3 regions of the Bacillus arachidis genome follow, and region 3 is predicted to be linked to each of the others. Evidence: predicted binding sites of a transcription regulator. Region 3 holds the regulator's gene; each other region holds the start of a gene.
What was found. The regulator Rex, encoded in region 3, represses fermentation and respiration genes when NADH is low (regulators of the CRP and FNR family bind a similar motif). The targets are predictions, from matches to a motif close to TTGTGAAATATTTCACAA.
Positions count from the first base shown of each region.

Region 1 (3,297 bases), 240 kb from region 3:
CATTTAAAGTATTTAAGTAAAGGCCTGCTAACCATTCCATTGTCACATCGAATTTACGCATAACTTCTTCATAATCTAATACTTCAGAAGTAATTGGTGCATATTCAGGTCCAACTTGTGCTTTTGTTTTTTCGTCTTTACCACCGTTGATCGCATATAATAATGCTTTCGCTAAGTTTGCACGTGCTCCGAAGAATTGCATTTGTTTACCAATTCTCATTGCAGATACACAGCAAGCAATACCATAGTCATCACCATATTCTGGACGCATAATGTCATCATTTTCATATTGAATTGCAGATGTTTTGATAGACATTTTCGCACAGTAGTTTTTAAAGCCCTCTGGTAATTGTTTAGACCAAAGAACTGTTAAGTTTGGTTCTGGAGCTGGTCCTAAGTTGTCTAATGTATGCAAGAATCGGAATGAGTTTTTCGTTACTAATGGACGACCATCAAGTGAAATACCACCGATAGATTCTGTTACCCAAGTTGGATCACCAGAGAATAATTCATTATAATCAGGTGTTCTTGCGAATTTCACAAGACGTAATTTCATAATGAAGTGGTCAACAATTTCTTGTACTTCTTCTTCTGTTAATGTACCGTTTGCTAAATCTCTTTCAACATAGATATCTAAGAAAGTAGATGTACGGCCAAGACTCATTGCTGCACCGTTTTGCTCTTTAATCGCTGCAAGGTAACCAAAATATAACCATTGGAATGCTTCTTGTGTATTTGTTGCTGGTTTAGAAATATCAAAACCATGAGAAGCTGCCATTTGTTTTAATTCTTGAAGGGCACGAATTTGCTCAGATAACTCCTCGCGTAAACGAATTGTCTCTTCGCTCATTACACTGCTTGTTAAGTTTAAATCTGCTTTTTTCATTTCGATTAAACGATCAATACCGTATAATGCAACACGGCGATAGTCACCAATAATACGACCACGACCATATGCATCTGGAAGACCTGTAATAACGCCTGATTTACGAGCTGCTCTCATTTCTGGAGTATAAGCATCGAATACACCTTGGTTATGCGTTTTACGATAGTCTCTGAAAATACGGCTTAGTTCTTTGTCCATTTCGTATCCGTAAGCTTCACAAGATAGTTCTGCCATACGAACACCACCGAATGGTTGTAATGAACGTTTGAATGGTTTGTCAGTTTGGAAACCAACTACTTTTTCAATATCTTTATTTAAATATCCTGGACCATGTGATGTAATAGTAGAAACAATTTCTGTATCCATGTCAAGGACGCCGCCATTGTCACGTTCTTGTTTCGTTAACTCCATTACTTGATCCCAAAGTTGTTTCGTCGCTTCTGTTGCTTCAGTTAAGAAGGAATCATCACCTTCATAAACGTTTATGTTATTTAAAATGAAGTCGCGAACATCAATCTCTGCTCTCCACTTTTCACCTTTAAAGTTTTCCCATGCATTTTTTACATTTTCTAATACTTCAGTCATCCTAATCTCCTCCATTTTTTGATTAGTACAGGACTAAGATTTTTTATATAACAGCTTACACATTTAGAATACTACTTTTTTTAAAAAGCGAACGGAATACTTGTGACACATTTGTGAAACATTGAGCATATTACTATGTACACAGTGTTAACTGCGATTTAAACTCTTTTAAATTAAGTCTTTCCTTAACTGTATTTTTTTGGTACTCTTATAAACGAATCATATTCTGTAGTATAAAGAATCATACCCGTTTTAAACTGTAACACCCTTACCTCCTATTCTGTTATAGTTTTTTTAAAACAGAATAGAAAAAAGTGTACCTGTTTGGTACACTTTTTTTCGTAATAAATATGCATTACTTTTAATGCCTAATTTACAATAATAACAACATCAAGATGGAAAAGACTCTCTCCTACAATTTTTCTACCCAAAAAAGATGTCCCAAAATTATAGTACCTTTCTGTTTCTTCCTCCATCATGAAATCCTCCTCTAATACCTTTTACCTCCACCAATTGATCTATCCCTTCTATATGATCACCTATGATTCGTAATACAGCTGGAGGATGTCCTATTGATGAGAAATGTTGATTGGGACGAATACGATTCATTCCATCTACATCTATGCGGCTTACACATGAAATCTCAAAACCAGAGAGAATTACTTTTATTTGTGCTACACATGGGGATAATAAAGAATCATATCCAATACCTTCTAAACACTTACGACTAAATGCATTCGGAACAGCAATAAGAGAACCCACACCTAAATCCTTTCGATTACATGCAAGATTTATTGCGTATTTAAATGCTGTTACAAGATGAAGTGGAATTCGTAAATCTAAATAATGATTTAAATCATTTAATGTAACATCTTTTCCATCTGCAATTGCTTTAGCAAAGGGATATAAATCACGTGCCGGGATAATAAAATCTCCATCTATAAATAGAACAATATCGCCCTTAGCAAAATATGCTCCCATCGAACGACCTACATCATTCCCAAGCGCCTCTTCATACACAATTGTCTTTGCACCATTTTTCCTAGCAATGTTTGCCGTCTCATCTGAAGATCCATTGACAACAACAATAATCTCTAATGGCTCAATTTTACGCACTTCCTCTATAACCTTACCTATCGTGCTTTCCTCATTTTGTACAGGAATAACAATAGATAACTGTTTTCCTTTATATAATTTCGATTGTACTCCCCATCCCTGATAAAACTTTGCAAACTCTAAAGTATGATAAATGCTCTCTCTTCGTCTTTTCCCATCACAATACCCACCACGTTTATCTCGTGTTTCCATCCACTCTGCTATTGCCTCTATATGATCACCTATCATTCTTTGTTCTGAATGAGAAAGATTTGTTCCGTACGCATCATGCTCAACTGGCCGAAACTTATTTGGGGTAATTACATCTATTTGATGATGACGGCTAATCCTCCATTTGTTCTGCAATAAACGAACATGGGCTACAATCGGATTTACAAAAGCATCATACCCTATGCTCTGTGCTACCTCTCTTGTAAATGCATGAGGAACCGATAAAATGGAATCAATTTTTAAATCTTCTCTCTCCAACATTGCATTCAAGATTTGACGCCATACAGTAATAGAGTGTGGCCTTTGTTTTTTTGAAAATAATGCATCAAAATTATTTAACACCACATCTGCTTGATCATACAAAATTGGATTGAGAAATAATTGTAATTGGGAAGTTTTTATCACAAAATCCCCATCTAAAAATAATAAGACATCGCCCTTTGCACATTTCGCACCAATCGCACGTCCAACATCATTTCCAAGCGCTTCTTTATATACAA
Region 1 covers NZ_CP127376.1:498,700-501,996, reverse strand. Annotated here, with positions in the region: gene pflB (formate C-acetyltransferase) at 1-1,471, opposite strand, end outside; gene QRY57_RS04235 (glycosyltransferase family 2 protein) at 1,919-3,297, opposite strand, start outside.
Region 1: pflB (formate C-acetyltransferase) is a predicted target of Rex. The motif match lies at 1,583-1,600, and genes of this name have one in related genera.

Region 2 (3,297 bases), 150 kb from region 3:
AGTAGTTGATCACAAGTTAATCCAAATAAACGTGATAACATACCAATGCCACCGCCAAGTGTTAATCCAACAATTCCAACGCTAGCACTGGTGCCGGCTGGTAATGTGACGCCATATTTCCACAGCTCTTTATAAACAGCACCAAGATTCGCTCCAGCTCCAATGGTTGCTGTCAAGCTGTCTTGCTGGACTATAATTCGATTCATTTCACTTACATCAATAATAAGTCCACGATTCAAAAGAGAAAAATTTTCATAGCTATGGCGACCACTTCGTATACGAAATGGTATATGACGTTCACGGGCCCACTTCAAGGCATTGCATACATCTTGAGTATTTTGACAGAAGACAATTATGCAGGGGAGTTTTGGAATACTTAAATTTAAGTTTATGCGGGCTACATCATACTCAGGATCTTCTGGAGTTACAATGCGCCCTGTTAATTTTGTTTTTGTCATTATATTGTTCCTTTCCATATAAGATTGGTTTTTACTATTGTATGAGAAAGCTTGTTTAGGAGTGTTTACACTATAGATAGAAAATAAATATTATGAAGGCAATACAATCATTGGTGCTGGTCATTCGTATGCAGATATATTTGCTATTGTAGAGGAAGCGCAACGAAAAGGTGTACATACTGGGTTTTGTATCTTTATATTCTAGAAAATAATACTTTGGATAAAGATTAAAAACTATGAACGTTTCCGCAACATTTACCCTTGTCTCTTTCGAATGGAAATTATAGCAAGATATAATAAAGTTATAATATTTGAAAGGGTGTCTTTTATGAAAAAGGAAAAAAGACAACGGCTAATAAAACAATTGGTAAGAGAGTATGAAATAGATACACAAGAGAGATTAGTAGAATTATTAGAAGAGCATGGTGTGTTAGTTACACAGGCCACTATTTCGCGAGATATTCGTGAATTAAATTTAATAAAGGCAACTTCTTCAAACGGTTTAACTATATATAAGGTTTTCTCAGAGGATAATTTACAAACTGATACGAAGTTAAAGAAAAAGTTAAGAGAAGTTGTCGTAAAGATTGATTATGTAGATCAATTAACGGTTATTAAAACGTTACCTGGTAATGCTCACGTTATCGGTGCCTTATTAGATTCTTTAGATTGGAAAGAAAAAGTAGGATGTATATGTGGAAATGATACATGCCTTGTAATTTCTCAATCAGAATCGGATAGGAAAGTTTTAGAAGAAAGGTTGAAATTAATTATGTAGGTGAAAGTCCTGTTTCTAATTGTTACTAGAAACAGGACTTTTTTTAGGATTTTAATATAAATTAGGGAAATCGATATTCACTATATATGCGTAATATATAGCTGTTTTACAAAATAGGGAGCGAAAAACCTTATAAAAATACAAATATATATTATTTTAAAAAATAACTTGTGAAATATTTAACTTGATAGTGTTAGCGTTTTCACAAAGAGGGAAGCACGTACCGTTTATTATGTACTTGTAGACATCAAACAAATTTAAAAGGAGGTACAACAAATGAAACATCCGATACATGTTACTTCAGAAATTGGGGAATTACAAACGGTTTTATTAAAACGTCCAGGTAAAGAAGTGGAAAACTTAACGCCAGATTATTTGCAACAATTATTATTTGACGATATCCCATATTTACCAATTATTCAAAAAGAACATGATTATTTTGCACAAACATTACGCAATCGGGGTGTTGAAGTTCTTTATTTAGAAAAACTAGCAGCTGAGGCGTTAGTTGATAAAAAACTTCGTGAAGAATTTGTTGATCGTATTTTAAAAGAAGGACAGGCTGACGTAAATGTTGCACATCAAACTTTAAAAGAATATTTACTTTCCTTTTCAAATGAAGAATTGATTCAGAAAATTATGGGGGGCGTACGTAAAAACGAAATTGAAACTAGTAAAAAAACGCACCTGTATGAATTAATGGAAGATCATTATCCATTTTATTTAGATCCAATGCCAAATTTATATTTTACTCGTGACCCAGCAGCTAGTATAGGTGACGGTTTAACAATTAACAAAATGAGAGAACCAGCACGGAGACGTGAATCATTGTTTATGGAATATATCATTAAACATCATCCACGATTTGCAAGTCATGATGTGCCAGTTTGGTTAGATCGTGATTATAAGTTTCCAATTGAAGGCGGCGACGAGCTCATCTTAAATGAGGAAACAATTGCAATTGGAGTATCTGCTCGTACTTCAGCTAAAGCAATTGAGCGTTTAGCTAAGAATTTATTTAGCCGTCAAAATAAAATTAAGAAAGTGCTAGCAATAGAAATCCCAAAATGTCGTGCATTTATGCATTTAGATACAGTATTTACAATGGTCGATTATGATAAATTTACAATTCACCCAGCTATCCAAGGACCAAAAGGAAATATGAATATATATATTTTAGAAAAAGGACAGGATGAAGAAACTCTTAAAATTACACATCGTACATCTTTAACTGAAGCGTTAAAAGAAGTGTTAGGTTTAAGTGAATTAGTACTTATCCCTTGCGGAGGAGGAGATGTGATTGCTTCTGCTCGTGAACAATGGAACGATGGATCTAATACATTGGCGATTGCGCCGGGAGTAGTTGTTACATATGATCGCAACTATGTATCAAATGCTTTATTACGTGAACATGGTATAGAAGTTATTGAAGTATTAAGTTCGGAATTATCACGCGGTCGTGGGGGTCCACGTTGCATGAGTATGCCGATTGTTCGAAAAGACATTTAGTATAAATAACGGAGAAAGTAGGGATGAATCATGTTGATGACTAAACCAAACTTAAAAGGAAGAAGTTTTCTTGCGGAAAAAGATTTTACAGAGGAAGAAATGTTATATTTTCTAGATTTAGCAGCAGAATTAAAAGAGAAAAAGAAAAATGGTATTCCGCATCGTTATTTAGAAGGTAAAAATGTAGCCCTTTTATTTGAAAAAACTTCCACTCGTACACGGTGTGCATTTACGGTGGCATGTACGGATTTAGGGGCAAATCCTGAATACCTAGGTAAAAATGATATTCAGCTTGGGAAGAAAGAATCAGTTGAAGATACAGCAAAAGTTTTAGGACGTATGTTTGACGGAATTGAGTTCCGTGGTTTCGCTCATGCAACAGTGGAATCTTTAGCTGAAAACTCCGGTGTACCTGTATGGAACGGTTTAACAGATATGTGGCATCCAACCCAAACACTTGCAGATTTGTTAACAATTAAAGAGCATGTCGGACGTTTAAAAGATGTTAAGCTTGTATACGTTGGAGACGGACGGAACAACGTAGCAAATAGC
Region 2 covers NZ_CP127376.1:402,641-405,937, forward strand. Annotated here, with positions in the region: gene QRY57_RS03780 (FAD-binding oxidoreductase) at 1-458, opposite strand, end outside; gene argR (arginine repressor) at 787-1,236, shown strand; gene arcA (arginine deiminase) at 1,513-2,745, shown strand; gene argF (ornithine carbamoyltransferase) at 2,776-3,297, shown strand, end outside.
Region 2: arcA (arginine deiminase) is a predicted target of Rex. The motif match lies at 1,405-1,422, and genes of this name have one in related genera.

Region 3 (3,297 bases):
CGTTTCCGCTTTGCTTTTCGATATCAAAGTGGAAGGATGCAGACTTAGAGTCACTTAATGGCCTGGTTAGTAATTCCATTCGATCTAATTGTTTCTGACGACTTTGTGCACGTTTTGTTGTAGATGCACGAGCAATGTTTTTTTGGACAAAGTCTTCTAGCTTAGCAATTTCCTCTTGTTGTTTTTCGTAACGCTTCATTTCCTGTTCATATAGTGCGGCTTTTAAGTCTAAATATTTACTGTAGTTACCAACATATCGTCTGCTTTCCTTATTAGAAATTTCATATACTTGTGTGACAAGCTTGTCTAAAAAGTAGCGATCATGAGAAACGATTAAAATAGCTCCAGGGTAGCCTTGTAAATATTGTTCAAGCCATGTTAATGTATCGATATCTAAATGGTTTGTCGGTTCGTCCAAGATGAGTAAATCTGGTTTGGTTAATAGTAGTTTCCCAAGAGCAAGTCTTGTTTTTTGGCCACCACTTAACGTAGAAATCGTTGTTTGATGTGTTTCAACTGGAAAACCGAGTCCACTCAAAATGGAGCGAATATCAGCTTCATATTGATAACCGCCCTGATCTTTGTAGTCTAACTGCAATTGATCATAATCAGCGAGTAATCTTTCGTACGAAGTAGCATTTGAAAAGTTCTCTTCTTTACCCATTTCCTGTTCTAACCTTCGAAGTTTTGTCTCCATTTGCTGTAGATGTGTAAAGACAGTGAGCATTTCATCCCAAATTGTTAAGGAAGTTTCAAGACCGGTATTTTGAGCCAAATAACCAATTGAAACATCTTTTGGTTTTATCATTTCACCGCCATCATGAGATAACTCTCCAGCGATTATTTTTAACAATGTAGATTTTCCAGCACCATTTCGACCAACGAGTGCAATACGATCTCTTGTTTGAACCTCCAATTTAATGTTTGCAAGAATTGTTTCAGCACCGTATAATTTTGAAAGCCCATTCACTTGTAATAAAATCAATGTTTTCACCTCAAATAATTTCTTAACTTTGCCATGTTTATATTTCTCAATCATACTAAAAATAGTGTATAGTTTAAAATAAAGAGAGAAGTCTTCTCTCTATTATACAAGGAAAGTCATAAGTGCTAAACTTCTGTATTTGTTTCAATCATATGAACAAAGATAGGAAGAGAGGAGAGGTTACATGGATCAGCAAAAGATTCCACAGGCCACTGCCAAACGATTGCCTCTATACTATCGATTTATCCAAAACTTATCTCTTTCTGGTAAGCAACGTGTTTCATCAGCGGAATTGAGTGAAGCTGTCAAAGTAGACTCAGCAACGATTCGAAGAGACTTTTCATATTTTGGAGCGTTAGGAAAAAAGGGATACGGATATAATGTGAATTATTTACTATCATTTTTCCGTGAAACGCTCGATCAAGATGATATAACACGTGTAGCACTTATTGGAGTAGGTAATTTAGGGACCGCTTTCTTACATTACAATTTCACGAAAAATAATAATACAAAGATTGAAATGGCTTTTGATGTCAATGAAGAGAAAGTTGGAAAAGAAATCGGAGGAATTCCTGTATATCATTTAGATGAATTAGAAGAGCATCTAACAAGTGATATACAAGTGGCAATATTAACAGTACCCGCTACCGTTGCACAAGCTGTAGCAGATCGATTGGCCGAAACAAATATACACGGAATTTTAAATTTTACACCAGCACGATTAAATGTTTCAGAAAATATAAGAATTCATCATATTGATTTAGCTGTAGAATTACAAACACTAGTTTATTTTTTGAAAAATTATCCACAATAAAACGCAGAGGGATTCCCTCTGCGTTTTATTGTGGCTTTTTCTTTGTAAATTTGACTAAGATAAGTCGAAGCGCCAAATTAAAGTCAATTGTTGCCATAGCAGCAAACAGCAGTGTCCCAAAGTTCCAGATTGTATCTGTAACGTTCGTAATTGCGAAACGTGTAAAGACGCACCCAAGAAGGAAATACAGTGCTGCCATGAACAATGGTGAATTTCTCATATTTAAAATCCTCCGATAAATCCTTGCATTTTTTCTGCTTCTTTAATCATTTCCTGTATTTGTTCGTTACTTATCATAACTTGAGCTAATGCAACCATCGTATTCATTGCAACATGTGCCATAATAGGAACGATAATGCGTTTTGTTTTTACATATAAAAAGGCGAATACAAGCCCCATAGCAGTGTATACCAATAGATGTGTAAAATCAAAGTGAATTGCTGCGAATACAAGTGAGCTAATAATAGCAGCGATAAAGAAGTTGAATCTCTTATACAATGTACCAAATAAAATTTTTCTAAAGACAATTTCCTCTAAAATGGGCCCCATTATCGATATAACAATAAGGAACCAAGGAGTAGTTCTTGCAATTTCCATTAAGCGAGCTGTGTTTTCAGAACCAGGTTTAATGCCTAATAAACGCATTTCGATTGTGCCTGCAATTGTTTGAGAAAAGAAAGCTAAAAAGAAACCAATAAAAATCCAACCAATTGTGGCAGGAACACTGGAACGTGTTGTGTCGAAACGGCTTTCGCGAATATCTGTTCGTAATAGCCAAAGGACAACACATAGCGCAATGAAAAAGCTAATAATTGCCCAATGACCAGTCATGATTTGTATTTTTTCATCTCGTGTTAAACCGCTATTATTATAAAATCCGGTTTTTGCAAGAAGCGGTAATCCGATGATACCTGATAATTGCATCAGAATATATGTAACTATAATCCACCAATATTGTTTTTTCAAATTGGTTAACCATCCTTTCTAACTCTAGTTTATGAGATAAGGCAGGATAACATGTAAGTATCCAGCCATGGATACATAATAACGGTCTCTATTATTATTTTTTTGTAAATCTTTCATCGAAAGTGAAATAGGAGACAGGAAAAAGCTGTACCTATAGAGAAAATAACTTATGGCATCTTTCATATTGTAACATACGGTAAGTGGAAAAGCTGATTCATATACAAAAGGCTTTTTTAGAATTATTTCTGTTATTGTTGCATAGAAAAAGTTTATATCACAATTTGCGAAAAAATTATGATTTTTTTACTTGCAAAAGAAAATTAGATTATTTATTATTATAAGTGTGTTAGCACTCGGGGAACTTGAGTGCTAATAAAGAAAATTTACATAGACAAATGAGGAGGTAATTGTTCATGCTAAAGCCATTAGGTGATCGCGTTGTAATTGAGCTTGTTCAAGCAGAAGAAAAAACAGCAAGTGGTATTGTATTACCAGACACTGCAAAAGAAAAACCACAAGAGGGTAAAGTTAT
Region 3 covers NZ_CP127376.1:257,122-260,418, forward strand. Annotated here, with positions in the region: gene QRY57_RS03130 (ABC-F family ATP-binding cassette domain-containing protein) at 1-985, opposite strand, end outside; gene QRY57_RS03135 (redox-sensing transcriptional repressor Rex) at 1,170-1,799, shown strand; gene QRY57_RS03140 (YdiK family protein) at 1,825-2,019, opposite strand; gene QRY57_RS03145 (CPBP family intramembrane glutamic endopeptidase) at 2,022-2,765, opposite strand; gene groES (co-chaperone GroES) at 3,179-3,297, shown strand, end outside.